DNA from 3 places in the Vibrio sp. V30_P3S12P165 genome. Region 3 is predicted to be linked to each of the others. Evidence: predicted binding sites of a transcription regulator. Region 3 holds the regulator's gene; each other region holds the start of a gene.
What was found. Region 3 encodes PurR, which represses purine synthesis genes. Its sites were predicted from a motif close to TNANGNAAACGTTTNCNTNA; they were not measured.
Positions count from the first base shown of each region.

Region 1: CAG57_RS15765 (NCS2 family permease) is a predicted target of PurR. The motif match lies at 7,044-7,063, and genes of this name have one in related genera.
Region 2: CAG57_RS02600 (inosine/guanosine kinase) is a predicted target of PurR. The motif match lies at 8,591-8,610, and genes of this name have one in related genera.

Region 1 covers NZ_WXWH01000077.1:167,958-178,463, reverse strand. The annotation lists gene dinB (DNA polymerase IV) at 1-292, shown strand, start outside; gene CAG57_RS15790 (sodium-dependent transporter) at 450-1,805, shown strand; gene CAG57_RS15785 (succinylglutamate desuccinylase/aspartoacylase family protein) at 1,865-2,962, opposite strand; gene rimK (30S ribosomal protein S6--L-glutamate ligase) at 2,922-3,827, opposite strand; gene CAG57_RS15775 (ATP-dependent zinc protease family protein) at 3,827-4,270, opposite strand; gene CAG57_RS15770 (beta-Ala-His dipeptidase) at 4,845-6,317, opposite strand; gene CAG57_RS15765 (NCS2 family permease) at 7,083-8,375, shown strand; gene gpt (xanthine phosphoribosyltransferase) at 8,412-8,876, shown strand; gene frsA (esterase FrsA) at 8,990-10,237, shown strand; gene crl (sigma factor-binding protein Crl) at 10,331-10,506, shown strand, end outside.
Region 2 covers NZ_WXWH01000013.1:190-10,695, reverse strand. The annotation lists gene CAG57_RS02650 (SDR family NAD(P)-dependent oxidoreductase) at 1-168, shown strand, start outside; gene CAG57_RS02645 (NAD(P)/FAD-dependent oxidoreductase) at 181-1,446, shown strand; gene CAG57_RS02640 (DUF1365 domain-containing protein) at 1,458-2,234, shown strand; gene CAG57_RS02635 (SAM-dependent methyltransferase) at 2,234-3,472, shown strand; gene CAG57_RS02630 (DUF2878 domain-containing protein) at 3,472-3,975, shown strand; gene CAG57_RS02625 (chalcone isomerase family protein) at 3,950-4,501, shown strand; gene CAG57_RS02620 (DUF3833 domain-containing protein) at 4,501-5,031, shown strand; gene purB (adenylosuccinate lyase) at 5,116-6,486, opposite strand; gene hflD (high frequency lysogenization protein HflD) at 6,544-7,161, opposite strand; gene mnmA (tRNA 2-thiouridine(34) synthase MnmA) at 7,182-8,300, opposite strand; gene CAG57_RS02600 (inosine/guanosine kinase) at 8,686-9,990, shown strand; gene CAG57_RS02595 (H-NS family histone-like protein) at 10,070-10,483, opposite strand.
Region 3 covers NZ_WXWH01000030.1:187,137-197,642, reverse strand. The annotation lists gene glgA (glycogen synthase GlgA) at 1-1,382, shown strand, start outside; gene CAG57_RS06535 (alpha/beta fold hydrolase) at 1,543-2,340, shown strand; gene CAG57_RS06530 (TVP38/TMEM64 family protein) at 2,337-3,020, opposite strand; gene CAG57_RS06525 (TfoX/Sxy family DNA transformation protein) at 3,224-3,814, opposite strand; cyclic di-GMP riboswitch class I at 3,929-4,013, opposite strand; gene purR (HTH-type transcriptional repressor PurR) at 4,153-5,163, opposite strand; gene elyC (envelope biogenesis factor ElyC) at 5,583-6,404, opposite strand; gene cmoM (tRNA uridine 5-oxyacetic acid(34) methyltransferase CmoM) at 6,493-7,281, shown strand; gene mukF (chromosome partition protein MukF) at 7,283-8,620, shown strand; gene mukE (chromosome partition protein MukE) at 8,601-9,329, shown strand; gene mukB (chromosome partition protein MukB) at 9,326-10,506, shown strand, end outside.

The DNA.
Region 1 (10,506 bases), on a different contig from region 3:
TGATCAATGTTGGCAGGTTATTGAGCACTATTTATATCCAGAATTAGATAGTCGACTAACCAAAGCCTCTCCTCAAAGGAGGATTATCAAGCAGGGGATCAAAGTAAAATTTGCCGATTTTCAGTTGACGACCATAGAACATGGTTCTTCACAGCTCGAATTAGAAGATTTTAAAACATTATTGGCGGAAGTGCTGACGCGACAAAAGGGAAGAGAAATTCGCTTATTAGGTTTGCACGTGATGCTAAAACCCCTTCAACCTTTTCAGCAATTAAGCTTTTTATCTTTTTAGGCTATCTTTTCGGCATCTCAATTATTTTATTGCATTAAAATTAGGTGTTACGGTATTTTTTTTTGATTCTTTTAGCAAAGTATTTTATTAACGATTGTTAAATCTATATATTTCCATTATTGTACTAGTCTACTAGTTTGATGATGTGTGAGTGGTTATGACACAAAATAGTTCTCGTGAAACGTTTGGCTCACGCCTTGGCTTTATTTTAGCCGCTGCGGGCGCGGCTGTTGGGCTTGGTAATATTTGGGGGTTTCCGACCCAAGCAGCCAGTAACGGTGGCGGTGCTTTTCTATTAGTGTATCTAATTTTGATTTTTATCGTTGCCTTTCCTATGTTAGTGGTAGAAATGGCAATTGGACGCTCAGGCCAAGCAAACCCGGTCGATAGTATGCGCTCATTAACGGGCCATACGTTTGGAAAAAAAATAGGTGCTTTAGTGGGTTGGATTGGTTTGAGTGTTCCTAGCACGGTATTGGCTTTTTATAGTATTGTCGGTGGGTGGATCATTTGCTTCTTATTTGCCGCATTTACCGACTTATTGGGATTTGAATCAGCTAGCCTGTGGTTAAAAGGATTCTCGGTTGAACGCAACTTATTTGGTACTCTAATCTTCTATCTTTTGACGATTTTGATTGTTCGTGGTGGGGTCAAGCACGGTATTGAAAAGTGGTCGACACGTCTTATGCCTGCCTTATTTGTGTTGTTTGGTATTTTATTTATTTACATCATGATGCAACAAGGTGCGATGGATGGTTTGAAGCATTATCTTATTCCAGACTTTGAAAAAATCTGGGATAGAAAGCTGATTTTAGCCGCAATGGGACAAGGCTTTTTTTCTTTAACGATTGGTGGTTGCTCGATGTTAATTTATGGCTCTTACCTGAGTAAGAAAGAAAACCTACCTAAAATGGCAATGAATGTAACTTTGGTTGATACCAGCGTCGCTTTTATTGCTGGCCTTGTTGTGATGCCTGCGATGTTTGTTGCAATGAATAAAGGGGTTGAAATCTATGCACAAGACGGGTCATTACTCAGTTCCGATACCTTGGTATTTACTGTATTACCGATGATGTTTGATAGTTTAGGGTTACTGGGGCAATTATTTGCTGCGGTTTTCTTTTTGCTATTAACGATTGCGGCATTAACTTCATCGATTTCTATGCTTGAGTGTCCCGTGGCTTTGGTAAGTGAACGTTTGAATACCTCACGAGGCGCGACCAGTTGGGTTCTTGGCGGTGTGATTGCGTTATTTAGCGTTGTTATCGTGTACAATTTTGCAAGCTTATTTGGCTTGGTAGCGATGGCGGCGACACAATATTTACAACCGACAGCGGCATTAATGTTTTGTTTATTTGGTGGTTGGGTATGGAGCCGTAATGGTAAATTTAAAGAGCTGCAACAAGGTTATCCTGAATTTTCTCAAAGTTTATTTGCGAAAATCTGGCCAGGTTATGTTCGCTTTGTGTGTCCGATTTTAGTGGCTACGGTCATTTGGGCTTCGTTTGCTTAATTTGTCTAGTCTATAGTCAAGCCCTTGAGGAATATAAACCAAGGGCTTTTTGTATTGTATTAAGCAGGAGAAGGGGGCATAATTTGCCCTGTGGTTAGCGGTTCTAAATCAGTATCGATAACTTCTTCAATAAAATCTCCTACGACTTGCTCAACCATCTCATCACTTTGTTTAAAGTAAGCCAGATGAAAAATCGCATCCCCTTCATTAACGAGAGGCAAGGTTTGCTGGCCGATGACTATTCCACCTTTATTGGCGGTAATTTCTATCTCTACATTACCTAATGGAGAGTTGATATAAGCCAGTGTTTGTCCTTTTTCTACTTTATCACCCAGAGAAACGACGGTACGTAAGATGCCATCGGCTTCTGCTCGTTGCCAACTGGTCGATTTAGCAATGACAGAGCTCGGTACCTGTTTTCTGCTAGGGCGAAGCATGCCGATTGCTTGCATGACTCGTTTTACTCCGACGATGCCTGCGCTAATGGCAATCGGTTCAAAGCGTAGCGCCTCGCCTGCTTCATAGGTTAAGACAGTAATACCGGCTTTTTCCGCTTCGCTGCGTAGCGATCCGTTACGCAGCGGAGAATCGATAATGACAGGTGTAGCAAAAGCTTGAGCCACTCGTAAGGTTTCAGGGTTACTGAGATCGGCACGTATTTGTGGCAAGTTTGTTCGATGGATAGCCCCAGTGTGTAAATCAATGATGTAATCGCAATTCAGGGCAACTTGAGAGAAAAATGTGTGAGCCATACGAGAGGCTAATGAGCCTTTTTCACTACCGGGGAAACAGCGGTTGAGATCTCGCCTATCGGGTAAGTAACGAGATTTATGGATGAAACCAAATACGTTCACAATCGGAACGCTGATGAGTGTTCCCCTTAACTTCGTTGGATCAATCGTGTTAATCAGCTGGCGAACAATTTCGACGCCGTTAAGTTCGTCACCATGAATGGCGGCGTTTACCATCAAAATTGGGCCAGCAAACGCGCCATTAATAATTTCAATCGGGATGGATAATGGAGAGTGGGTATATAGTTTGGCCGCTTCAAGCTCGATGACTCGTTTCGTCGCTGGGAGAATGACTTCCCCCAGAAATGAATACGCGGAATTACGATTAACCTTTGCCACGTGTTTTGGTCCTTCTACTGGCTGCATTTTTTTCAATAAACTCGACAATCATTCCAGCAATGTCTTTGCCTGTGGCTGCTTCAATGCCTTCGAGGCCCGGGGAGGAATTGACTTCCATGACTAAAGGGCCTCGCTCTGAACGAAGGAGGTCGACACCCGCAACATTCAACCCCATCACTTTAGCAGCATCAATCGCTGTTTTACGTTCTTGGGGGGTGATTTTTACCAGTGATGCTGTGCCACCACGATGTAAATTGGAACGAAATTCACCTTCTGCGCCTTGGCGTTTCATGGCTGCGATGACTTTATCACCAATGACAAAACAACGAATGTCAGCACCACCCGCTTCTTTGATGTATTCCTGAACCATGATATTTGCTTTTAGCCCCATAAATGCTTCGATGACACTCTCTGCAGCTTTACGGGTTTCTGCTAGCACGACACCGATACCTTGTGTTCCTTCCAGTAATTTGATCACAACCGGAGCACCACCAACCATCTCGAGTAAATCTTTTACATCATCCGGTTTGCTCGCAAACCCGGTGATCGGCATACCAATCCCTTTGCGAGATAATAGCTGCATAGAACGCAATTTATCTCGAGAGCGACTGATAGCGACCGACTCATTGATCGGGTACACCCCCATCATTTCAAATTGCCGTAGCACGGCTGTACCGTAAAAAGTGACAGAAGCACCAATACGAGGGATAACCGCATCAAAACCTGAAAGTTTCTCACCTTTAAAATGGATCTCTGGTTGTTCTGAGTTGATATTCATATAACAGCGTAAAGCATCGATAACTTTGACTTCATGCCCGCGTTGTTTGCATGCTTCAATTAAACGTTTGGTTGAATACAATGAAGCGTTACGCGACAGAATACCAATTTTCATTATTTTGGCTCCTCGAAAGGGATTAAAAAGGATTGGGTTGGATCAACCATGATTCGATGATGCATAGCCGTTCGGCCTAATAACATTCGAAATGCCATATTTTCACGATTTGTCAGGGTTATTTCTATCGGCCAAGTATGCCCCCCAAGAGAAACTTCTGACTCGATCACATAGCGAGACTCTTCATGTCCTCCTGAATCTCGAACAATCCGCTCATCAATCACTTTAGCTTCACAGACCGTCACTTCTTCAGTGTTATGTTGTAGTGGATGAATCCAAAAACGTACCCAAGCGGCATTTTCTTTAGTAAATGGCTCCACTTGAAAAGTGTGAAGACAAGAAGTCCGGGCTCCAGTATCGATTTTGGCTTTTATTTTTCCAATACCTAATCTAGGAAGGCTTACTATTTCACGCCATCCTACAATCATTTTTTCTTCGTTCATGGTTATTTCATTTATGTTGAGCATATACCCTTCCTACTTGAATCTGCAGGGGTGTTGGCTGCGTTCGTTCACCCCAATCACATAGCCTGTCTATGCTGATGGGGATGATGAGAGCCATCTGTGGCTCTCACCAAAGGCGAGCCTACGGCTGTTCAAATTTGTTCCAGACAATTTGTCACTCACTTGCCGCCTACCTGCAACAGCAAGTTGTTTGGGTATAGTGGACACGATTCTGAATTTGGCTATATCAAGAGAAGAAATATCATCGCTCATGACATTGGCTATGCAGTTATCGCTTGAATCGAGTCGGGTGAATAACTCAGGAGAAATTCAAGGACGCGAACTCTAGCAGTAGACCGTGGGTATCGCTAATGAATAAAATTTTTCGTATCGATAAAAAAATGCTTTTGGCCGACCCTTTTGGGCAGTGTTTGTGGCTCTTTTTACCGGATTATCGGCTTATCATGTAGAGTAACTACATGATAAGCTTCTGTCTTGTATAAATAAGCCACAAGTTGTTGTAAAAATTAGCTCAAAAGGTCAACAGCCCCCTAGGTTAGCTTGACCATTAACTTTAGGCTTTGGTTGGAATATTTTCCAGTAAAGCGATCATTTGTTGCCAGAAGAGCGCTACGGTATCAATTTTCACTTTTTCATCGGGAGAGTGAGGGAATTTGATGGTTGGGCCAAAAGAGAGCATATCCATATTGGGATAAGGTTTTTTGAATAACCCGCATTCAAGCCCAGCATGAATAACCATGATATTGGGTTTATGCCCATAGAGGTCTTGGTACATATCACGGAAAATGTGCATGATTTCTGAATCCGCATCAGGTTTCCAACCAGGGTAAGCTCCCGAGAAGGTGATGTTTGCTTCAGCCAGTTGCGCAATTGATGAAAGCATACTTTGTACTTGGCTCCGGCCTGAGTCAATCAGTGAGCGAATGAGGCAGAGAACGTTAACTTGCTTTTCTTCTGTTGTGATTACGCCAACATTCAGGGAAGTTTCTACCACGCCTTCAATGTCATCACTCATGCGAATAACCCCGTTAGGACACGCGTTAAGCGCTGCTATAACACGTTGCTGGCACGGTAAAGTAAAAACTTGATGAGCGGTTTCAATCGCCTGATTTAACGTAATGATGGTTGTTTCAACTTGACCTAATTCTGAGGTTAATAACTCGCGATATTGTGTGAAGGTTTCATCGAGTTGATTAACTTTTTCGGCGGGAACGGCAACAGTGACAAATGCTTCACGAGGAATGGCATTACGCAGGCTGCCCCCACGAAACTCGATCAAACGAAGATCTAACGCATGTCCATGCTCAGCAATAAAGCGAGCCAATAGTTTATTGGCATTACCCCGGCCAGTATGAATATCACAACCAGAGTGACCACCTTTTAGTCCTTTCAGTGTCAGTTGGCGAGTCACAAATCCAGTCGGTTGTTCTTCACGTTGAATATCAAAACTAAAGGCCGCATCGACACCACCGGCACAGCCCATATAGACTTCACCTTCTTGTTCTGAATCGGTATTTAGAAGAATGTCTCCCTCTAACCAACCCGCTTGTAGGCCAAAAGCTCCGGTCATTCCCGCTTCTTCATCAATGGTTAGTAACACTTCAAGTGGACCATGTTTGATATCATTCGAGGCCAGTACTGCCAAACAGGTTGCCATACCAATACCATTATCAGCACCGAGTGTGGTTCCTTTCGCAGTTACCCACTCACCGTCAATATAAGGTTGAATGGGATCTTGCGTAAAATCATGCTCTGTGTCTTCATTTTTCTGCGGCACCATATCAATATGAGCTTGGAGTACCACCCCTTTCTTATGTTCCATACCTGATGTTGCTGGTTTTTTAATAAACACGTTTCCTGTCGGATCTTGACGAACGTTAAAGCCTTGCTGGGTCGCCCAATCAATGATGAATTGCACAAGAGCTTGTTCATGTTTAGATGGATGAGGAATGGAACAAATCTTATCGAAAAATTGCCATACAGGGCTTGGTGATAATTTACTGATTTCAGAGTGGAATTCAGACACAAGTGACTCCTTTTATGTAAATTTCCCCGATTATTGTTAGGTTTTTTTTTCTATTTTAGATAGATAGGCTGTAATCGGGCTATGACATAGTAACCTGAAACAGCATACCACTATGTCTGTGGTGGGAGTAGCGCCTTTGGTGATCAATTCTGCTTTTGTTGTTTTCACTAACGTCATATCGAAGTCAGAGAAGTATAAGACAGCGGTACGTGTCTTATTGTTTATTCTGTAATTAAATTACCATTTGTGGCGTTTTTTTTGTCAATTTTTACTTTTATGTGATTTTTATCACTAAATCTATTGTAATAAAATTTCTTTGTGGTATATTTATAACCAACTTCGCGAGTGAAGACAAAATGCTCAAAGGATGAGTCCGATTTATCGCCTCCAAGGAACTGAGAAATCAATAAACAATGTTTGATTTTAATGGTGATAGTTATGAATAAAGGTTTATCGTCTGTAATGTTCTGGAATAATAACGCTGTGTTTACTAGTAACTTTACATACCCTTCAAGCTTTGGTTACTAAATTTAAGCTTGTATCTTGAACAGTTTTGTTCACCCCTATATTGGAATTTATTGTTAATCGTATTTGATTCGTATAATTCACCGCCACCTATCATTAGGTGGCGTTTTTTTATCCTAAAAATGCGTGCATTCTTACTTATTGCATTTAATTCCGTATGGAATTTATTGGTTGATAACTTTATAATCGGCGACCAATCGATTACGCAACCGTTTACGTTACCATTATTAGGACTCAAACATGCTGGAAAGACTATTTAAACTCAGTGAACATGGTACAAGTGTGCGCACTGAGATCATTGCCGGGATCACCACCTTCCTGACAATGGCGTACATTATTTTTGTCAACCCGGCGATTCTATCTGATGCCGGGATGGATCGCGGCGCTGTCTTTGTCGCGACATGTTTAGCTGCCGCAATTGGCTGCTTTATCATGGGATTTGTCGCGAATTATCCTATCGCCCAAGCGCCAGGAATGGGGTTAAATGCCTTCTTCACCTACGTGGTGGTATTGGGAATGGGTTATACCTGGCAGGTCGCATTAGCGGCAGTATTTTGTTCTGGGATACTATTTGTATTATTGAGCTTATTTAAGATCCGCGAGTGGATCATTAATTCAATTCCGATGTCATTACGAACCGGGATTTCTGCTGGTATTGGCCTGTTTTTAGCGTTTATTGCGTTAAAAAATGCCGGTATTGTGGTGGATAACCAAGCCACACTGGTCTCTATGGGGGCGATTACCGCCTTGCCAGCCGTGTTGGGTGCGCTCGGTTTCTTTTTCACGATTGCTTTAGTGCATCGAGGTGTTCAAGGAGCCGTAATGATCGCTATTTTGGCGGTAACAGCTCTTGGACTTCTATTTGGTGATGTGACTTGGGGAGGGGTTATGTCTACTCCACCAAGCCTTGCACCGACTTTTATGCAATTAGATTTTTCTGCTATTTTTGAAGTTAGTATGATCTCGATCGTATTTGCTTTCTTATTTGTTGATCTGTTTGATACTGCTGGAACCTTAGTTGGTGTGGCAAGTAAGGCTGGCTTTATTGGCAAAGATGGTAAAATTCCTCGTTTAAATCGTGCTTTATTAGCAGACTCAACGGCGACCTCGGTTGGCGCTTTGCTTGGTACATCAAATACCACTTCTTTTGTGGAAAGTGTTTCTGGTGTGGCTGCTGGTGGACGAACAGGATTGACCGCTGTTGTGGTTGGCATTTTATTTCTGCTTGCATTATTCTTCTCGCCATTAGCGGGCATGATCCCAGCTTATGCAACGGCAGGAGCTCTGTTTTATGTTGCCATCCTAATGCTTTCTGGCCTAGTCAGTATTGATTGGCGTGATCTAACGGAAGCGGCACCAACGGTGGTGACTTGTTTATTAATGCCGCTGACGTTCTCTATCGCAGAAGGCATTGCGCTTGGCTTTATTTCTTATGCGTTGATCAAACTGCTTAGTGGTAAAGGCCGTCACGTGTCACTCAGTGTCTGGATCATGGCAGCTATCTTTATTATTAAGTTTATCCTTGAGGCATAAACATACCCAATTTCCAAACAATTAGGTTTAATTACAATGAGTAAAAAATTCGTTATCACTTGGGACAATATGCAGAAATTTTGTCGTGAACTTGCCCAGCGTCAAATGCCTGCAGAACAATGGAAAGGTATCCTAGGTGTCAGCCGAGGTGGTCTGGTTCCGGCTGCTATTTTGGCCCGTGAATTAGGGATTCGTTATGTCGATACCGTATGCATCTCAAGTTACGATCATGATCACCAACGCGACATGAGTATTTTAAAAGCTCCAGAACATGATGGCGAAGGTTTTTTAATTGTTGATGATTTAGTTGATAGTGGTGATACAGCGCGCCAGATTCGTCAAATGTATCCTAAAGCGAAATTCGTTACGGTTTGTGCTAAACCAGCAGGAAAAGAGTTAGTTGATGAATACATTGTTGACATTGAACAAGATACATGGATTGAACAACCTTGGGATATGGCTTTATCCTATATTGAACCGGTCAACCGCAAACAAAAATAATCACGCATCTTGTTTATGATAACTTTTGATCAATAATCACTGAAATGGCCCTGCAAAGGGCCATTTTTTTGATTAGTATAACTGCATCTATGCTTTATATAACGAGATGTCTTATGTCTGATTCAAGCAGTAACAATCTTTCTGAAACGTTATTTCAAAAACACAAGCAAGCCAAAGAAACTTCCGCATTAACTCAGTATATGCCCAGTAGCCTTGAGTTTATCGAACAAAAGATGGAACAAGATACATTCTTCTGGTATCGCAACTTGCGCCGCTTACAGTGGGCATGGTTAGGCATTGATCCGATAGATCAAGAAGAAGTGTTAGCGCGTATTGCTTCATCACAACATTCGAGAACCTATGATAAATGGCTCGATACCGTGATAGGGTATCACAGTGGAAATTGGACTTATGAATGGACTCGGCTTGGAGCAAACTACCATAAGCAAAGTGAATCTTTAACCGGGGATCAAGCAGCAGAGCGGATGTTCAGTGCCTCCTTGTGTTATAGCATTGCGGGCTACCCGCATTTAAAAAAAGATAACCTGGCGATACAAGCGCGTGTTTTAGCCAATCAAGCTTATCAACAAGCGGCTGAGCTGACCAAATACACGATTAAACCGCTGGAGTTTGACTATCAAGGTAAAAAAATTATCGGTCATTTACATTTATCGCATACGAATGAACCACAGCCGGTGGTGATGGTAAGCGCTGGATTAGATAGTTTACAAACAGATATGTGGCGGTTGTTCAGGGATTATTTAGCTAAACGTAATATCGCGATGTTAACGATAGATATGCCGTCAGTGGGGCATAGTCATCATTGGCCTTTAACCCAAGATTCCTCTTGCTTACATCAAGCGGTGCTTAATCAGTTAGCACCATTGCCTTGGGTGGATCATCGCCGAGTTGGACTCGTTGGATTTCGATTTGGTGGCAATGCTATGGTTCGGCTCTCTTTTCTTGAATCTTCGAAGATAAAAGCCTGTGTTTCGATTGGGGCACCTGTTCACGATATTTTTGTTTCTCAAGAAAAAATGAAAATGATGTCGAAAATGTACTTAGATGTTTTGGCGTCTCGTTTGGGGAAAAACACGGTTGATATTCCAAGCTTATCGGCTCAATTAATGGCTTGGTCATTGAAAGTTCAAGGGGTACTGGCGACAAGGCGTACACCGGTACCGATTTTAGCCCTTTCTATGGAGGGAGATCCCGTATCACCAGCAAGTGATAACCATTTGATTGCTACCTTCAGTCAAGGAGGAAAAGCAAAACTGGTAAAAGATGAAAGTATTTCACGAGGATATGAGCAATCCCTCGATTTAGCAATAAAATGGCTCGAAGAACAACTCTGTGGATGACTTTTCAATTTAATTAGTGAAAAGTGAATGCTGTGCGCTTTTTAAGCGCATGATTATTATAATGAATAGGCATTCTAAACATGGAGAGATAAAATGTCAGAAGTGGCAAAAAAACCAACCCACCACCGTTTGTTGTCAGTATTGAAAGCGATTGGTCCTTATCTGCGCGAAGGCCAATGCCAAGAAGGGAAATACCTCTTTGATTGCTTGGCCGTTTGTATTAACGATAAAAAATCGCCTGAAAAACGTGAATTTTGGGGCTGGTGGAT
Region 2 (10,506 bases), on a different contig from region 3:
CCTATGATGATTACCGTTCAACAGGCATCAAAAGCCATTCGTACCGGGTTAGCAAAGGGGAAAAAAAATATTTATTTTCCAGCCCGTTTTACTTGGATGATTCGACTACTCGCCTTATTACCCTATCGTTGGCAGCAGCAATGGGTGAAGTGGCTGGTTCGTGTATAAAAAGGATAAATCATGAAAATTGCTATTATTGGCAGCGGAATTTCAGGCTTAACGTGTGGTCACTATTTACATACTGATCATGATATCACCGTGTTTGAGGCCAATGATTATATTGGGGGTCACACGGCAACGGTCGATGTTGAATGGGAAGGGCAGCATTACGCAATTGATACCGGCTTTATTGTCTATAACGACCGCACTTATCCAAATTTTATCCGTATGATGGACGAAATCGGTGTCAAAGGGCTGCCCACACAAATGAGTTTTAGTGTCCGTAATGATGGCAATGGCTTGGAATATAACGGACATACCTTAACGACATTATTTGCGCAGAAAAGAAATTGGCTGAACCCTAAGTTTTATCGTTTTATTGGCGAAATATTGCGCTTTAATCGGTTGGCTAAGTTGGCGAGTCATCAGCCAGCACAAACGTTACTCACGTTGGGGGACTTTTTACAACACCATCAGTTTTCTGACTATTTCTGTGAAAATTATATCTTACCGATGGGAGCTGCCATTTGGTCATCTTCATTGGCAGATATGCGAGTTTTCCCGTTGGGTTTTTTCTTACGCTTTTTTCTAAACCATGGATTACTTGAAGTAGCTAATCGTCCACAGTGGTATGTTATTCAAGGCGGCTCACGGTCGTATATCACGCCTTTAACGAAAGGGTTTCAGCAGCAGATCAGGCTAAATTCTCCGGTCACATCCGTACGCCGAATGGACTCAGGGGTAGAATTAACCGTCAATGACCAAGTAGAACGGTTTGATCAAGTGATCTTTGCTTGTCATAGCGATCAAGCTTTAGCGATGTTGGCCGATCCGACCGAAAAAGAACAAAACATTCTGGGGGCCATGACTTATCAGGCGAATGAAGTGATTTTACACACCGATACCTCGTTACTCCCAAAAAGGAAAGCTGCGTGGGCATCTTGGAACTACTGGTTGAAGGGCGTGCAAGATCAGCAAACCCGTTTACCCTCTTTAACCTACAATATGAATATTCTGCAGCATATTTCTTCTTCAAGCACTTTTTGTGTCACGCTCAATAGCGGTCAAGATATTGATCCAGATAAAGTGCTTAGGCGGTTTATCTATCATCATCCAGTGTTTACGACACAAGGGATTGCTGCCCAGCAACGTAAATCAGAGGTGAATGGTATTAATCATACCTGGTTTTGTGGTGCGTATTGGCACAACGGTTTTCATGAAGATGGTGTAAAAAGCGGCTTGGATGTTGTGACACAATTAAATGCTCTGCAGGCGAAGTTTAAATAAGGAGTTGTGAAATGAGTGACGTTCCATCTCATATCGGAAGTTGCTTAATGGTTGGTCATATTCGGCATCGCCGCTTAACCCCTGTGCAACATGCGCTGAACTACCGATTATTCATGCCCTGTATTGATTTGGATGAATGGCAAGCATTGAAAAATCAAGTCTGGGGGTTAGGTGAAAAATGGTGGCACTGGGCACGCTTTCGTCGTCAAGATTATCTCGGTGAGGGTGATTTAAAGCGTGCAGTGCAAAGTAAAGTAGAGCAATTAACTGGTGACAAGATAACGGGTAAAGTCGTCGCGGTACTCCATTTACGTTACCTCGGGCTGTATTTTAGTCCCGTTAATTTTTATTACTTATATGATGAACAAGGCCTGTGGCGTTATTTATTAGCTGAAGTCAGCAATACCCCCTGGAATGAGCGACACTATTATGCGCTCCCAGCAGATGCCGGTAACAATAATCAGCATTGGCAACAAGATAAAGCCTTTCATGTGTCACCTTTTAATCCCATCGACCAACAATACCATTGGAAGCTGAAACCCTTGACTGATCATTTAATGGTGCATTTAGAGTGTCATCGGCAGCATAAAGAGTTTGATGCCACATTGACCTTGCGTGCTCAACCTTTTACCAGTAATGCACTGATTAAGTTATTGCTCAAAACACCGATGATGACAGTTAAAGTGATGGTGGGGATTTATTGGCATGCTTTTAAACTTTGGCGTAAAGGTGCTCCCTTTTATGCACACCCACAATCGGAACAAGACAAGAGTAAGGAGAGAGAATAATGATACCGTCCGCTTCTTTAATAATGCCTAAAACCCGGACTATGTTTTCCAAAGGTGCCAGAGCGGTGGCATTGAGGTCTCTCCATTTATTACGTATTGGTAGCTTGACCATTAAAGAATCATATCATGATGAAAACATGGAACAATTTGGCTCTAGTGATACTGGCCAGTTGCATGCCTTTATCGAAGTGAAGCATCCTGATTTTTATGCTCGGTTGCTCAAAGGAGGCAGTATTGCCGCTGCAGAAGCATATATGGATGGGTGGTGGGATAGTCCAGATTTGACGGCGGTGATGGAATTGATGGCGAGAAACCTGTCGGCACTTGATCAACTGGAAGCGAAAAGTAGCGTATGGACACGTACGGTTAACCAACTTGGACATTGGTTAAAACGTAATACGGTTGGACAAGCTAAGGAAAATATTGAGGCACATTACGATTTAGGTAATACGCTCTATCAAACCTTTTTAGATAAAAACATGCTCTATTCAAGTGCGCTTTATCATTCTGCTGAAGAGAGCTTAGAGCAAGCTCAGATCAATAAAATGGATCGTTTATGTCAACAGCTACAACTTCAACCGACAGATCATGTATTAGAAATTGGTACAGGTTGGGGAGCGATGGCGATCTATATGGCTCAGCAGTATGGATGCCGTGTGACCACGACGACTATCTCAGAGCAGCAATTTGCCTATACAGAAGCGTTGGTAAAACAGCTCGGATTAAGCGATAAAATTACTCTGTTGAAAAAGGATTATCGTCAGTTGACCGGGCAGTTTGACAAACTTGTTTCGATCGAGATGATTGAAGCAGTCGGTCATGCTTACTTAAAGTCCTATATTCAGCAGTGTAATGAGAGATTAAAACCGCAAGGGCTAATGGCGATTCAAGCGATTACTATTGTCGACCAACGTTATCAATATTATCGTAATAATGTTGATTTTATTCAGAAATATATTTTCCCCGGTGGATTTTTACCCTCAATTACGGTACTGGCTGAAACTGCCACTCGATATAGTGATCTTGTGATTCGTGATCTCTTTGACCTCGGATTAGATTATGCACAGACGTTAGCTGACTGGCGTCAACGTTTTGAAATTTCGCTGGAGCAGGTACGGGCACTTGGCTACGATGAACGATTTGTCCGTATGTGGCGCTATTATCTTTGCTACTGTGAGGGTGGGTTTAACGCTCGTACGATCAGCGCTGTTCATATGACATTGCAGAAGAGTGGATAATGCGTAGCTTGTTGTGGCCATCATTATGGTTTGAAGTGATTTGGTTGTGCGCGGTATTAGGGCAAACCAACTGGCAAGGCGTCACGCTTGGCTTGGTACTCTTGACTTGGTTGACGTCTGTCTACTATGCGCGTTATCGCATATTTCCGGTGTTGGTCATCACGATCATCGGTATAACTCTGGATATGGCAAATCATTACTTTGCGCTATTCATTTTTGCCGAGGCAACTTGGATTCCGCTATGGCTCATTGCCCTATGGGGAGGCTTTGCTTGGTATAGCCAAAGGTTGTTAACCGTTGTTTGTACTTATCCTCGCCTATGGGTGATGTTTTTGGGCGGATTAGGGGGAGCTCTAAGCTATTGGGCAGGATATCGTTTTGGTGCTGTTACGCTGGTTTACCCAGTTTCGATCACATTAGGGATACTCTTTATCCAGTGGTTCTTGTTAACCTTCTTTTTGCTAAAGGTGTTCACCGATGAAATGGATAGTCGCTATCACTAAATTCAGTTTAAGCTTAACTTTATTACTTCCTGTTCGGGCGGCGTCTATCCAAGATTCGCAAACCATGTGGTCAATGTGGCCAGTGGTTGGGCAGGCAACCCTTTCGTGGTTATGGTTTGATGTTTATACCTCCCAGCTCCGTACACCAGATGGTATCTATCATCATATTGATGATTTACCAGCTCATCCAGTTGCATTGGAAATTCACTACTTGCGATCAATCTCGCAGCAACAACTATTAGAGGCGACCCAAAAGCAGTGGCAAAAACTTGGCTATTCAGCGGCAGAAATAGAGCGGTGGCTGAGTGAATTTAGTCACATGTTTCCAAGTGTCGAACAAGGGCAGCGTTTGGTGTATCTCTCGGATGGACAAACGGGTCAACTTATTTTCTTTCCTTCACAGGATGAGTCTGAAATACGTGGCCTGGTTCAAGATCCGGTAATGAATGAGGCCTTCCTAGCTATTTGGCTATCGCCACGTAGCCATTATCCTCAATTAAGAAAGCAGTTAATAGGAATAAACTGATGAAATACTTCTATGCATGGCTCTGGTTGTTGGGGGGATGTTTACTCACTGCCTGCTCAGCAGACATTCAGGACTATCAAAAAAATGAACCCAAGTTTGATTTATTCGAATATTTTTCAGGCACAACTCAAGCCTGGGGGATGGTGCAAGATTATACAGATAAACAAACACGACGCTTTGAAGTCTTAATTAAAGGCTCTGTAGAAGGCGAGGTTCTGACTTTAGTGGAAGACTTTGTGTTTGATGACGGTGAAGAAAGTCAGCGAATTTGGATAATTACTCGTACTGATCGCGGTGAATACCTCGGTGAAGCAGATGATATTATCGGCCAAGCTAAAGGAAAGGCGGTCGGAAATACTTTACATTGGCAGTACACTTTTTTATTACAAACTGAGCAACAAGCGATTCAGGTTTTATTTGATGATTGGATGTATCGTCAAGATGAAAAGCATATGTTTAATCTGACTAAGATTAAAAAATTCGGCATTGAAGTCGGAAAAATTACGTTATTTTTTCAAAAGCAGCCATAATCACCAAGAGCATATGGTTGTGATGAAAAAGGGCCATATATGGCCCTTGTATTGAATACTAATCTAATCCAGTTAGAGTTAGAGTTAGAGTTTATCAGTCAGTTCGATAGCATAGCCAATATAGCTGGCGGGAGTCATCTGTTTTAGGCGATCTTTCTCGGGTTGTGGTAACGCTAGTCCATCAATAAAATCACGCATGGCTTCACCGTCCACCCGTTTTCCTCGGGTTAATTCTTTAAGTTTTTCATATGGTTTTTCAATACCATAACGGCGCATGACCGTTTGTACTGGTTCGGCAAGCACTTCCCAGTTCTTATCTAACTCGGCCAATAGTGCCTCGCGATTCACCTCTAATTTGCTGATCCCTTTCAAGGTAGAAGTATAAGCGATAATGGCATAGCCAACACCAACCCCTAAGTTACGCAGAACGGTAGAGTCAGTGAGGTCACGTTGCCAGCGAGAAATAGGTAACTTTTGCGCAAGATGTGTAAAAATGGCGTTGGCTAAGCCGAGATTCCCTTCGGAATTTTCAAAATCAATAGGGTTAACTTTGTGTGGCATGGTTGAGGAGCCAATTTCGCCAGCAATGGTTCTTTGTTTGAAGTGACCTAGTGCGATATAACCCCAAATATCACGATCAAAATCAATCAAAATCGTATTAAAACGAGCAATCGCATCGAATAGCTCAGCAATATAATCGTGAGGTTCGATCTGAGTTGTGTATGGGTTCCATGCTACCCCTAAAGATTCGCAAATAAACTCTTCACTGAATTTATGCCAATCGACTTCAGGGTAGGCAGAAAGATGAGCGTTATAATTACCGACGGCACCATTAATTTTAGCTAGAATTTCAATATTGGCGATTTGCTTATACTGACGTTCCATACGGTAAGCCACGTTCGCCATTTCTTTCCCCATCGTTGATGGTGAAGCGGGCTGCCCATGAGTTCGTGAAAGTAAGGGAATATCGCGATATTCTTCGGCTAATTTTCGAATCGCATCAATAATGTTGCGAATTTCTGGCAGGATAACCGTATCACGAGCTTCTTTCAGCATCAGGGCATGAGACGTGTTATTAATATCTTCTGATGTGCAGGCAAAATGAATGAATTCATTAATGGCATGCAGCTCAGGAACTTCGGCGACTTTTTCTTTTAAGAAATATTCAACCGCTTTGACATCGTGGTTCGTAGTACGTTCGATGTCTTTAATACGTTGGGCATCTTGTTCATTAAAGTTGTCAGCTAATTGATCAAGAAATTGATTTGCTTGCTCACTGAGCTGTGGGACCTCAGTAATTGCTGCAGTAGCAGCCAGCTTTTGTAGCCAACGAATTTCAACGATAGTTCGGTACTTTAGGAGACCATATTCACTGAAGATACTACGTAACGCAATCGTTTTACTTCCGTATCGGCCATCTACCGGTGAAACAGCAGTCAATGCTGACAGTTCCATGTTTTTCTCCTGGAGTTTGAGTTAAATGTGAAAGTGGGTGAAGTTGAAGTCGATCATTTAAAGTCTTGCTAGTAGCAGTTGAGCTTGCTCGATCATCTTTTTACGACTAAAAATCAAATGGCGACGTCGACCACCGACTTGACGCCAAAGTACGGCACAGCGAATTCCGGAAAGCAACAAGGCTCTTACTTTATGCTGATTGGCTGTTTGTTGTAATACCGCTGGTGTGCCGGTAACCTGAATGCGAGGGCCAATCGGACTAATAACATCAAGATAGACATTAGCAAGATTACTGATCATTGTTTCATCAAGTAAATCGAAGTGCGCGACTTGGCGTTCGATCGTTTGCAGGCGATCCCCCAGTTGTGCCATCGCATCTCTACGGCTACTTAACTTCCGCTCTAATGCCATTAGGCTAATCATATAACGGGTCATTTCATTACCCGTAGGCGTGTTATCAATACCATTGACTAAACTTTCGAGGCCCACTTTTAAATTAGCCTCGTCGCCAAACACATCCAGTGTACTGCTCGGGTTTGTGTTAACAATGGCCTGAAGTGAAGAGGCGAACGCGTTGGAATCACAGTGGCCATCTCTTGCAACTTGTTGTACCAGGGCCACTGCTTGACAGAGCCCAGCAAAAGCGATAGTGCGATCATAATTCGTGTGAGCCACGTCAATACTCCTAAGGTTGACTATGAGATACGCTGTTCAATAATACCACCGCCAAGGCAAACTTCACCTTGGTAAAATACCGCCGATTGACCTGGGGTTACGGCAACTTGTGGCCCATCGAACATTACTTTGATGTTATTGTCATCGATAGGGATGAGGGTACAAGCAATATCTGTTTGACGATAACGCGTCTTAACCGTGCAACGTAGCGTGTCTGTGACTGGTTGACGATTTACCCAGTGCAGTTGTGATGCCAATAGACCACGAGATTTTAGTAAAGGGTGATCAGCGCCTTGCACAGCAATCAAAACATTTCGCTGGAGATCTTTTTCTGCAACATACCAAGGTTGTTCTGTTCCTTCCTTAAGACCACCAATGTGTAAGCCTTTACGTTGGCCAAGCGTATGGTACATCAACCCTTGATGTTCACCGACAACTTTTCCTTCTGGTGTTTCAATTTTACCGGGTTGTGCAGGTAAATAGCGAGATAAGAAATCGGTAAATTTGCGTTCACCAATAAAACAGATACCGGTTGAATCTTTTTTCTTGGCCGTCACTAGGCCTTGCTCTTCTGCAATTCGACGAACTTCTGGTTTTTCTAGTTCACCGACTGGGAATAAGCTTCGGGCTACCTGTTGGTGGCTAAGTGTATACAAGAAGTAGCTTTGATCTTTATTGCTATCAAGCCCGCGTAACATTTGTGGTTTTTCGCCTGTGACAGGAAACGTTCGCCGAACGTAGTGACCCATGGCTATATAATCGGCATCAAGTACTTCATCGGCAAATTCAAGAAACGCTTTAAATTTGATCTCTTTATTACATAAAATATCAGGGTTAGGCGTTCTTCCAGCTTTATATTCGGCAAGGAAGTATTCAAAAACATTATCCCAATATTCCGCTGCAAAATTAATGGTATGTAAGTGGATGCCTAATTTATCACAGACGGCTTGTGCATCGGCTAAATCTTCAGCTGCGGTACAATATTCTTCGTTATCGTCTTCTTCCCAGTTTTTCATAAACAGGCCTTCAACTTGGTAGCCCTGTTGTTGCAATAGATACGCTGAAACGGACGAATCGACACCACCTGACATGCCAACAATAACTTTCTTTTGACTATTTGTACTGTGAGCTTCTGACATAACTCAATACCACTTGATGAACTTGGGGGAAGATTCTAACAGAAAGATTTTTTTGAGGACAGATCCGAGACTGCAATCACACTTCTTTCGGTCAATTATCTCTGCGTAACCTTCTCATTCTCAAATCATCTCGTTGATTTCTTAGTTAATGTGAAATAATAAGAGAGCTGAGAGAGCCGGAGAAACTGATGGCATACATTATTTTTAGTTGAGAAGGCGCAATTTTGAGGTTACCCGATGTTTTCCGGCTTTGACTGATGGATGTAGAGTATGATGAGGAAAAAACTCGCTTACGAAAACGTTTGCTCTTTTTCTGTCAGTTGCTGTTTTACGGTGTCGCGAGTTAGAATCGCCCATCCTTTTATTGCTATGCCGAACCACCGTTATGAAATTCCCTGGCCAACGTAAGTCAAAACATTATTTTCCTGTCCATGCTCGCGATCCTCTTGTCATTCAGGCACAAGAAAATAAAAAAATGTCCCGTACTCATATTATTGGTATTGACCAAACTTTAGTCGATATTGAAGCGAAAGTAGATTCAGAATTAATTGAACGTTATGGCTTAAGTAAAGGGCATTCGTTAGTTATTGATGATGATGCGGCAGAAGCGCTATACCAAGAGCTAAAAAACAATCAATTGATCTGCAGTGAGTACGCAGGTGGAACAATCGGAAATACACTTCATAACTATTCGGTCTTAGCGGATGATCGTTCAACCTTATTAGGTGTGATGAGCCAAGATATTAAAATTGGTAGCTATGGGTATCGTTATTTATGTAATACATCCAGCCGAGTTGACTTGAATTATTTACAAGGTGTGAACGGAGCAATTGGTCGCTGTTTTGCTCTCATTACGGAAGATGGTGAACGAACCTTTGCTATCAGTGAAGGGCAAATGAATCAATTACGGCCAGAAAGTATTCCTGAGAAGATTTTCCAAAATGCGTCTGCTTTGGTGCTGACCGCTTATCTTGTGCGTTGTAAACCTGGCGATCCAATGCCAGAGGCAACGATGCGTGCAATAGAATATGCCAAACAATACAACGTGCCGGTGGTGTTAACACTCGGAACTAAATTTGTGATTCAAGAAGATCCGCTATTTTGGCAAAACTTTTTGCGTGACCATGTTTCGGTTGTGGCTATGAATGAAGATGAAGCGTGCGCGTTGACAGGAGAGCAAGACCCACTAGCGGCCTCTGATAAAGCGTTAGATTGGGTTGACTTAGTGCTGTGTACTGCGGGGCCGGTCGGCTTATTTATGGCGGGATATACTGAAGATTCAGCAAAACGAGAAACGACATTACCGCTGTTACCTGGCTCTATTGCAGAATTTAACCGATATGAGTTTAGTCGACCTGTCAGCCGTTATAGCTGTGATAATCCGATTCGAGTTTATTCCCATATTGCCCCATACATGGGGGGGCCTGAAAAAATAAAAAATACCAATGGTGCAGGTGATGCCGCACTATCCGCGCTATTACATGATATGGCGGCCAATAAATATCATAAAGAAAACGTGCCGAACTCCAGTAAGCATCAGCATCAATTTTTAACTTATTCTTCTTTTTCTCAGGTGTGTAAATACTCTAACCGTGCGAGCTATGAGGTGCTGGTACAACACTCTCCTCGTTTATCCCGTGGTTTACCAGAACGAGAAGACAGTTTAGAAGAAGCCTATTGGGAGCGGTAGGCTTCCTCTTTTTCCATCATAAGGAAAAATAAAAGGCTCAGTAATGAGCCTTTTATTTTTAATAATATTTTTAATGAGATTAAAGGGCAAAATCTTCGAGAGATTTTCCTTCATCTAATGCTTGTTGGATAACCGAAGGTGTTCGACCTTGGCCTGTCCAAGTTTTTTCTACGCCATTGTCAACGTATTTATATTTAGCGGGGCGAGGTGCACGTTTCGCTTTGCCTTTTTTGGTTTTTGTTTTTGTTTCACCAGCTAGTGCCGAGATTAGTGCATCAACGTCAATGCCATCTTTGGCGATTTGTTCGGCAATGGCTGCGAGTTTGGCTTCTTGTTCGGCTTGAGCTGCTTTTTCTTGTTCTTCAATTTCTTTACGTTCTTGCACGACAACCGTCAATTTATCAAGAGCTTCTTCAAGTTGTTCTAAAGTAAGATCGCGAGCATAAGCGCGTAAGCTACGAATATTTAATAGCGTTTTAGTTAGTTCCGACATTTCTGTTTCCTGTGAGGTTAATT
Region 3 (10,506 bases):
CGAAGGCACTGCCAAAGGCTTTAATGGATCTTGGTCATCAGGTAGCCATTGTGCTACCTGGTTATCGCACCATTGATGAAAAACAAAATTTACCGGTTATTCTTGAAACAGAATTATTGCATTGGCCACATACTCGTTATCAAGTTCGTTTGACTGAACTCGACAAGGTGCCTGTCTATTTGATTGATTGTGAAGAATATTTTGATCGACCAGACTTATATGCAGAGCAGAACCATGCCTATGTCGATAATGGCGAGCGTTTTGGCTTTTTTTCCGCCGCTTGTTTAGATATTTTACCTAAATTAGCCATTCACCCGGATATTATTCACGCGAATGATTGGCACACGGCATTAATCCCTTTCTTATTAAAAACGCGTTATCGTGATGATGGTTATTACAGCGGCATAAAAACCATATTAACTGTCCATAATGCTATTTTTAAAGGTATTTTTTCTTATCATCAGTTGGAAATTATCCCTGAATTGAATCTATCGGGAATGGAATTTTTACAGTATGGCCATGATCATGTGAGTACTTTAAGAGCAGGAATTGCCTTTGCTGATAAAATTAATGCGGTTAGTCCTAACTATGCTTCCGAGTTGTTAACACCATTAGGTTCACACGGTTTGGTCGACGATTTTGTTCGCCGTGCGCGCGATCTACATGGAATCATCAATGGGTGTGATTACTCTGAGTGGAGTCCAGCAACGGATCGTTATCTACCACAAACTTACCATGCAGAAGAGAATGCTTTAAAATCAGGGAAGGCAAGCAGTAAGCAAGCGCTCCAGCAAGAGCTAGCATTACCACAAGTTGCGATACCTATGTTCGGCATGGTGTGTCGATTAACCCACCAAAAAGGATTCCATTATTTACTACCGATTCTCGATCAGTTTTTGCGCAATGAAGTGCAGCTGGTGATCGTAGGGACGGGAGAATCTCAAATCGCTGAAAAATTACATAAGATTGCAGCTACCCATCCTAACAAATTTGTTTTTATTGAAGCTTATAGTAATCGTCTTGCTCACTTGGTTGAAGCCGGCTCAGACTTTTTTATTATGCCATCGGAATTTGAAGCGTGTGGGCTAAACCAAATATACAGTATGGCTTATGGAACTCTGCCTATCATTCGAGAGGTTGGTGGGCTGAAAGACACCGTTCAAGACTATGATAAGTACCCTCAGCAAGCAACAGGGTTTGGTTTTCAGGATCCAACGCCGGCAGCCTTGTTGATTACGATGCAAAGAGCCTTGTTATTTTATTTGCAAAATCCGGATGAAATGCTAAAGGTTCAATTAAGAGCGATGCAGAAAGACTTTAGTTGGCTTGATTCAGCGCAGGAATACTTAAAGATGTATCGTTCGGCAATTTTCGATTACTAATGAAGGGAGGCTGAGCGTAGTCGTGATTGATGCGCTCTGTGCTTTGTCAGTGAGCCAATATCGGCATGTTTTATACATGATTTTTTACAACTCTGAGCAAATGTACAAGGTAAATTATGCTAATCTTCTCTACTAAGTAAGTTGAGTTTATGTGGTGTTCATGCCCCAAGGTTTGTTGTTTCATAAAATTTATCCCCATCCAACCAGTAAAGACTGGGTTGTTTTTGTTCATGGTGCAGGAGGAAGCTCTTCTATCTGGTTTAAGCAGATAAAAGACTATAAACAGCATTTTAATTTGCTCTTGGTTGATTTACGTGGGCACGGTAAGTCGAATCAATTGTTAAAAGATTTATTGGCTCAGCGCTATACTTTCAAGTCTGTAACGCAGGATGTTTTGCGTGTTCTTGATCATCTCAAAATCCAGTCCGCTCACTTTGTTGGTATGTCACTGGGAACGATTATTGTTAGAAATATGGCAGAGTTGGCTGGCGAGCGTGTCAAGAGTATGGTACTCGGCGGAGCGGTTACTCGATTAAATATTCGTTCACAAGTCTTGGTGACACTTGGCCACTTGAGTAAACATATCATGCCTTATATGTGGCTTTACCGCTTATTTGCATACGTTGTCATGCCGCAATCAAGCCAAAAAGAATCTAGACACTTATTTGTCAGAGAGGCCCAGAAGCTTTGTCAAAAAGAGTTTAAACGCTGGTTTACCTTGACGGCTGAAGTGAATCCATTAATGCGTTATTTTAAAGAAAGAGCGTTACCGATTCCTACGTTATATGTAATGGGGGCGTGTGATTATATGTTTCTTCATCCCGTTAGAGAGATGGTTGCAGCACATCAGCAGAGTGAATTAGTAGAAATTCCTGATTGCGGCCATGTCTGTAACGTTGAGCAGCCGCGTTTGTTTAATCAAGTCTCTATCGATTTTATTTACCAGCAAAGCAATTAATGGTGCTTTGTCCGCTGATAGCGTAATCGTTTAATTAGCCATTTGGCCAGCAATGGAAAAAGGCCAAGTAATACAAAAGAAAATAACACAGAAGGGGATATGATCCCCGAGAGCTGATCTATTTCACTCAACTGAGTTCCCGCATTAATATACACTGCCGTTCCAGGTAGCATACCTAATTGGCTGACCCAGTAATAGCGCCAAGTCGTTATCGAGGTGAGCCCCATTAATAAGTTAATCAGAAAAAAAGGCAAAATAGGCATCAGTCTTAACGAAAATAGGTATAAGGCACCATCTTGACTGATTCCATGATTGAGTGTAATCAACTTATCAGAGAAGCGGCGGTATACCCATTCTTTGAGCAAATAGCGGCTAATCAAAAAGGCGATCGTTGCTCCCAGTGTACTGGCAAAAGACACTAAAAATAAACTGATCCAAAAACCAAATAAGGCCGCACCAAGAAGAGTAAATACAGCCGCGCCAGGAACGGAAAAGGCGGTTAATAAGACATAAAAAACAAAATAGAGCAGAGCTGCGATGGCAAAATGTTCATCAATCCATAGAGATAGTTGAGTGTGGTGCTGTTTGATCGAGCTTAGATTGAGATATTGTTGTAAATTGACAGTGAGCAAGATCACTATCGCAAGTAGTATCAATCCAACCAGCATTTTTCGGGTCATTGAGCGGCCTATACTATAGTGGAAAAATTTAATTAGTGGCAAAATTTAGCGTTATCCAATGGATACAGAATAGAACATATTTGGGTATCGTGTGATTTAGGTTAAACCATGACAATAATTAGCCCTACGCAAGTTGGTTGGGTATACAACTCGCTGAGGGACTAATTATTGTTTGAGTGCTGAAAAGCATGAAGAGAGTGTTTTTAAGATAAACGCTTAATAAGTTCCTCGCGTCGCGAAAGCGGAATGACTGACCAGTGCTTTCTTTCAATTGCGCCTTCTAATGCCCACAATAGCTCTAGGCTAACTTCGCTGGAATGGCTTTGTTGTATCGCTTGATAAGCAGCTAGTGCGCCTTGTTGATGCAGTTGTTCAACGGAGTTGATGCCGGCTTTTTTCAACATGCGCTCAGTGGCTAGTCGTAAATTTGGTAAATCTTTCAGCCGTTCTGGTTTTGATTGCTCTTGGTTGTCTCGTTCAAGTTGAGCAATTTTTAAAGCGGATTGTGCCTCAGATAAGATGAATTGCGGATCTGACCAGCTCGTTTCAGGAAAAGCATAATATTTGGTCACAACGGGGAACCCTTTTTTTGTATACACATAGGGTTGATAACCTTGTTGTTTAAATTTGGCGGCTAATTTATCGTTTGCTCGTATATGCAGTTGGTTATTAACCACTAACGCAAACATCGTGTCATTAGTAAAAATGCCAAAACCACCAAACATTGAACGCGATTTGATACGGCCAAGTGGCTCAAAAAGTCGCATTGAGTCTTTTAATACGGGTTTATCCATGTTGTAAATCTCGGTGTATTAACTAATTCGCCACCAAATCAGGTCCGAGAGACTAGCAAAAAACTGCTAAAAGATGTCAATAAGAAGTTAACTTCCTGTCTATGCAGTTTAGCCATCGGCAACCCCGCTACCTACCACATTCGGGTTTAGGCCGGAGGCTTTGCGTCCCACCCTTTCAGATGGTTTGCCCTGTGCGTGACATACTGTATTCCGAGTATTACCTCAGAATACGGATGATAAAGTCATTAAAACTGAACCGTTGTCACTTTTCATTTTTTTGAAAATGTGACTCTGGTTCGATTTTTAGTGATTTTAATCGGTTTAGTTACGCTTATCCATCATTTTTTGGTTAAGTCTCGTACCGTATCGCGTTCAACAATTTCTGGATGCATTTCAAATGTACGGCGTTCGTGTTCTTTATCTTTAATTCGTTCCAGCAGTATTTCAAAGGCATTTTTACCGACTCGGCGTTTGGGCTGGTGAATGGTAGTTAATGGTGGCGAAAAATATTCAGCAAGTTCAATATTATCGTATCCGATAATGGACATGTCGTCAGGAACTCTAACTCCACGTTGTTGTAAACGGCTGATTAAGCCAAGTGCCATCGTATCATTAAAACAAAATACAGCGGTTGGGCGAGTATCCATGGCGAGAATTTTATCGGCCGCTAAAACGGCGGTATCACATTCAAAGTTACCTTCTAAAATCCAATCATCATTAACGGGAAGGTTCGCTTCGGCCATGGCACGACGAAATCCAGTAATCCGTTCTTGGCAAGCGGCTTTGACAAAATGACCACTAAGACAAGCGATAGCTTTATGCCCTTTCTCAATCAGATACTTCGTTGCGAGATAACCCCCTTCTTCTGAGTTATCAATGATCTTATCCGCTTGAGATGTTTCTGGCCCCCAATCCATAATGACTTTAGGAATGTCTGGGTGGCTTTCGAGCATTTCCAGTAACTCTTCTGTTAAGTCAGAGCACATGACCAACATGCCATCGACACGTTTTTCTGCCAACATGCGAATGTAGTCACGTTGTTTTTCATAAATCCCACCGGTATTACATAAAATCAATGTATACCCTTGGCGGTAGCAATAACTTTCAACCCCATCAATCACTTCAGAAAAGAAAAGATTGGTTGATTGCGTGACGAGCATACCAATTGTACGTGTTGTGTTGCATTTTAAGCTCCTTGCCACCGCGCTTGGTGCGTAGTTCAGTTGCTTAACTGCTTCGAGTACTTTTTCTTGTGTCGTTTCTGCAACAAAACGGGTTTTGTTGATCACATGAGATACGGTCGTTGTGGATACACCCGCTAAGCGTGCAACGTCTTTAATCGTAGCCATAAATTTATCCTATCAATGACTGCTGGAGCCGGCATAGGCTTTCACTTCATTGAGTGCAGCAGTAGTTATACCCAGGCTTCCCTCTGATAGGGGCATTCGGCGTTATGATGCGATAGGCGATGTTGATTTTATGATACTGGCTGAGAAAAATAGCCATTTTGCCTGTTGCTTGACGATAACGCTTCATGATTTGGGCACCGGCTTTAATTAGCCTAAAAGTAATAAAAAAACAAAAACCGCTGTTAAATAGCGGCTTGATTTTTACATTCATCTTGTCAGTAGCGAGCAAGATTTTAGACTGCAACGACTCAACCCGCAATGAAATTTAGCTTAAATATGCATTATAACCATACAAAATTGTCAGTAAACGTAGCAATTTGTGAGCAAGAGCCGTGTATCTTGATTTGCTGGTTTATTGGTTATTGAGTATCACTGAGTTCAGCGTTGTTATGCTGACTGACCCAATCTCGCATTGATTGCCACATCAGTCCCATCGTTTCAAACCAATAGCGCTCTGTTTGTTCTAGATATTTGGCTTTGGGAATGTATTTATCCCAAGCTTGACTCACCTTCGTTTGGGCTAGGTAGTTGGTCGGAGCAGGGATAGGCGTGAGTCCAACAGAGTGAAATTCATTCATCGCTCGTGCCATATGACTTGCAGAAGTGACAAGAACCAGTTTTTTATGCTGAACAAAAGCAGCAGCTTGCCGCGCTTCTTCCCAAGTATCTTGTGCGGTTTCCAGTAAAATAATATCAGATTTTGACACACCAAGCGCGAGAGCCACCTTGGCGAGCATTCTCGCATGGCTAAATTCAGTACCACCGGCATAGCCTGATAAAATCAGCTTAGCGCCAGGGTACATGTGTAAAATACGGATGCCTTCCGTTAAGCGCATCAATGCCGTTCGAGTTAACTCCGAGGTGGGTGGAATCGTACCATCCACAACATGGCCATTGCCAAGCACCATCACATAATCAACGGAACCGTCGACGGGCAGAAACGCGCTGTATTGACGCTCTAAAGGCATTAAGAGGCGGCTAGAAAGGGGTTGAAAGGCAATTAAAAACAGACCGCTCAATGCAAAGAGCACCACAAGACAGCCTGTTTTACGTTTGGCGGTAAACATGATTAACATTAAACCGACAAAACCAATGATCAGCAGTGCTGGCAAAGGCATCAGAAGCGAGGAAACGATTTTTTTCAGCTCAAACATAAACAAAATAGTCCGAAAAAACAGCACTTGATAGTAAAATCAGCGAAAGATTCTTTATTCCTGCCATTCCTATGACAGAATAGCAGCACGATTGATTATCATAGCTCAAGCCACAGTGACAGAAGACCGTAATTTCGACGATATTGCCCACAAATTTGCAAAAAACATTTATGGTTCTGACAAAGGTGAGATTCGCCAAGTAATTGTTTGGCAAGACCTCATGAGTCTACTTACCCATTTCGATGAAGCACAAGCTCCGTTGCACATTTTAGACGCGGGCGGTGGTTTGGCACAGATGTCACAAAGATTAGCGAAATTTGGTCACAATGTCACTCTATGCGATCTTTCTTCTGAAATGTTGCATTTGGCAAAACAGGCGGTTATTCAGAACGGTTTACTTGAACGGTATTGCTTTGTACATACCCCTGTCCAAGCGATCGATAAACATTTACCAGCACCTGTCGACATCGTGATGTTCCATGCAGTCATGGAATGGTTGGCAGATCCTCAACAGGCATTGCACCATTTGTTGAACCAAGTGCGAGTGGGTGGAATGGCATCGATTATGTTTTATAACCAACATGGCTTGGTGTACAAAAATGCAGTGTGTGGCAATATTCCTCATATTCTAGCGGGAATGCCCCACCGCAAACGTTTTAAACTTCAGCCTCAACAAGGTTTATTGCCGACCGACGTTTATCAGTGGATTGAACAAGCCGGATTTGAAATTTGTGGAAAATCCGGTATTCGCTGTTTTAGTGACTATATTGGTAACATGCAAAATATGGGTGAATATCAATATGAAGATCTTTTGGCTCTGGAACGACATTATTGCCGTCAAGAACCTTATCTATCATTAGGTCGCTATATCCATGTTTGGGCTAAGAAAAAAGAACAGGTATAACATGAGTGAATTAACTCAAAACGCTGCAGAGCAGCCCATTGATGAATTGGTGAGTTGGGTTAAGCAGCATGATTTCTCCTTGAACCTCAGTGCAGAGCGGTTAGCTTTTTTAATTGCCATTGCCGTGTTGAGCCATGAACGGTTTGATGAAGAGCTTGGTGAAGGCGAGTTGCATGATGCTTTTGCCATTGTAACTCGACTATTTACGGATACGGGGGAGCCTTCGGCTTTTCGAGCAAATAATGCCATTAATGAATTAGTCAAACAGCGCTTGATCAGTCGATTTACTAGCGAAGTGACAGAAGGAATGAGTATCTATCGTCTTTCACCACTTGCAATGGGGATCACTGACTACTACCTTCGTCATCGTGAGTTTTCCAAATTAAAGCTCTCGATTCAGCTTTCGATGGTCGCCGATGAAATGGCGAAAGCGGCTGAATCTGCTCAGAAGGGCGGTACAACAGAGCACTGGAAAAAAAACGTGTATGGCGTACTGAAATACTCTGTCGGAGAGATTTTTGATCGCATTGATCTTAACCAACGCGTTTTGGATGAACAGCAGCAATCGGTAAAACAGCAAATTGCTGACCTGCTCAATCAAGATTGGCGAGACGCCATTCAACAGTGTGAACGTTTATTATCAGAAACCTCATCGACACTGCGAGAACTGCAAGATACCTTGCAGGCTGCAGGAGATGAACTGCAAACCCAGATTCTCGATATTCAAGAAAAAATTTATGGCGATCCTGAACTTGAATTTATTGAAGAAGTGCTATTTTCACTGCAAATGAAGTTGGATCGCATCATCAATTGGGGCCAACAAGCGATTGATTTATGGATAGGTTATGACCGACATGTGCATAAATTTATCCGAACGGCCATTGATATGGATCAAAATCGAGCCTTCAGTCAACGTCTTCGTCAGTCAATGAATGATTATTTTACCCAGCCATGGTTATTAACATTTGCAGAGGCAGAACGCTTATCCGATCTGCGTGATGAAGCATTAGTGCTCCGAGATGATGAGGTGACAGGGCAGCGGCCAATGGACGTGGAATATGAAGAGTTTCAGCAAGTGCACGACGCAATTTCAGAGCGTATTGGCCATATGCTTAAAGCTCATAAAGAACAGCAGTTACCCATCGATTTAGGTATCGTGTTACGTGATTACCTCGCTTCACATCCGCGTACACAGCACTTTGATCTGGCTAGAATCGTCGTCGATCAAGCCGTGCGTCTCGGTTATTCTGAATCGGATTACCGAGCCGTTCAACCAAACTGGCAAGCCATTAACGAATTTGGGGCAAAGGTACAAGCAAATGTCATCGACCGATATTAATGAATATATGCCAGAGCAACTGGCCAAAGCGATAGTGAATCCGCTTTTCCCGGCTTTAGATAGCCAATTGCGCGCAGGGCGGCATGTGTCTAGTGATGATCTAGATAACCATGCTTTCTTATCCGATTTTGAACCTGAGTTGGCATTATTTTACCAACGTTATAATACGGAGTTAGTTCGTGCGCCAGAAGGTTTTTTCTATCTTCGGCCGCGTTCAACCTCCTTGATTAACCGCAGCGTGCTATCTGAACTGGATATGCTGGTGGGTAAAGTCCTTTGTTTTCTCTATTTAAGCCCTGAGCGGTTGGCGCACGAAGGCATTTTTACCAACCAAGAGTTGTATGAAGAACTGCTCTCATTAGTTGATGAGAAAAAACTGATGAAATTGGTCACTCACCGTGCCACAGGTTCAGATTTAGATAAAGAAAAATTGTTTGAAAAAGTTCGCTCTTCGTTACGTCGATTACGTCGTTTGGGTATGCTTATTCATATCGGCGAGACAACCAAGTTTCGTATTACCGAGGCGGTTTTCCGTTTTGGGGCCGATGTGCGAGTAGGGGATGATATGCGTCAAGCACAATTACGTTTGATCCGCGATGGTGAGGCGGTCGTCCATAACCAAGAGCCTAACCAACCAAGCTTATTAACTGATGAAGTTGAATTGCAACCACAACATGAACAAGATGAAGTATGGGAAGATGAAGCATGATTGAAAGAGGTAAATATCAATCACTCACCATGATCAACTGGAATGGCTTCTTTGCCCGAACTTTTGATATCGATAATTTAGTGACCACATTATCTGGTGGTAATGGCGCAGGCAAATCGACCACAATGGCGGCGTTTATCACCGCATTAATTCCTGACCAAAGCTTACTGCACTTTCGTAATACAACGGAAGCGGGGAGCTCACAAGCCTCTCGTGATAAAGGACTGTATGGTAAATTGCAGCCGGGAGCTTGTTATGCGGCACTTGATGTGGTGAATTCACGTCATCAACGTTTCTTGTTTGCGGTCAAACTTCAGCAAGTGGCTGGGCGAGATAAGAAAGTTGATATTAAACCCTTTGTTATTCAAGGCCTACCTAGCCATATCAAACCGACGGATATTTTGGTAGAAAGTGTTTCAGATCATCATGCTCGTGTTCGTCAGCTCAATGAAGTGAAAGAAGCCCTGAGTCGTATCGAAGGGGCACATTTCAAACCATTTGCTTCGATTGTGGATTACCACAGTCAGATGTTTGAATCAGGCGTGGTGCCTAAAAAACTGCGAAATAGCAGTGACCGTTCCAAATTTTACCGCTTGATTGAAGCCTCGTTATATGGCGGTATTTCCAGCGCGATTACCCGCTCATTGCGTGATTATTTATTGCCACAAAATGGCGGAGTGAAAAAAGCGTTCCAAGATATGGAATCGGCATTGCGTGAAAATCGCATGACTTTAGAAGCCATTAAAAACACGCAAGCAGATCGAGATCTGTTCAAACATCTAATTGCTGAGTCAACCCAATATGTTGCTGCTGACTATATGCGCCACGCGAATGAGCGTCGTATTAACGTTGAGCAAACCTTGTCGCTGCGCCAAGAGCTTTTTACCGCTCGTGAAACCTTAATTGAGCAAAACCAGTTACTTAATCGTGTTCATGAAGAGTTAGAAATGCTGGCTGAACAAGAGTCTGCACTAGAGCAAGATTACCAAGGCGCTTCTGATCATTTACAACTGATGCAAAATGCCCTGCGACAGCAAGAAAAAATTGCTCGTTATCAAGAGGATTTAGAAGAGCTCAGTATTCGTCTTGAAGAGCAGTTAATGGTGGTCGAAGAAGCGCAAGAACGTGTCATGTTGGCGGAAGAACAAGCGACGATGGCCGAGGAAGAAGTCGATAG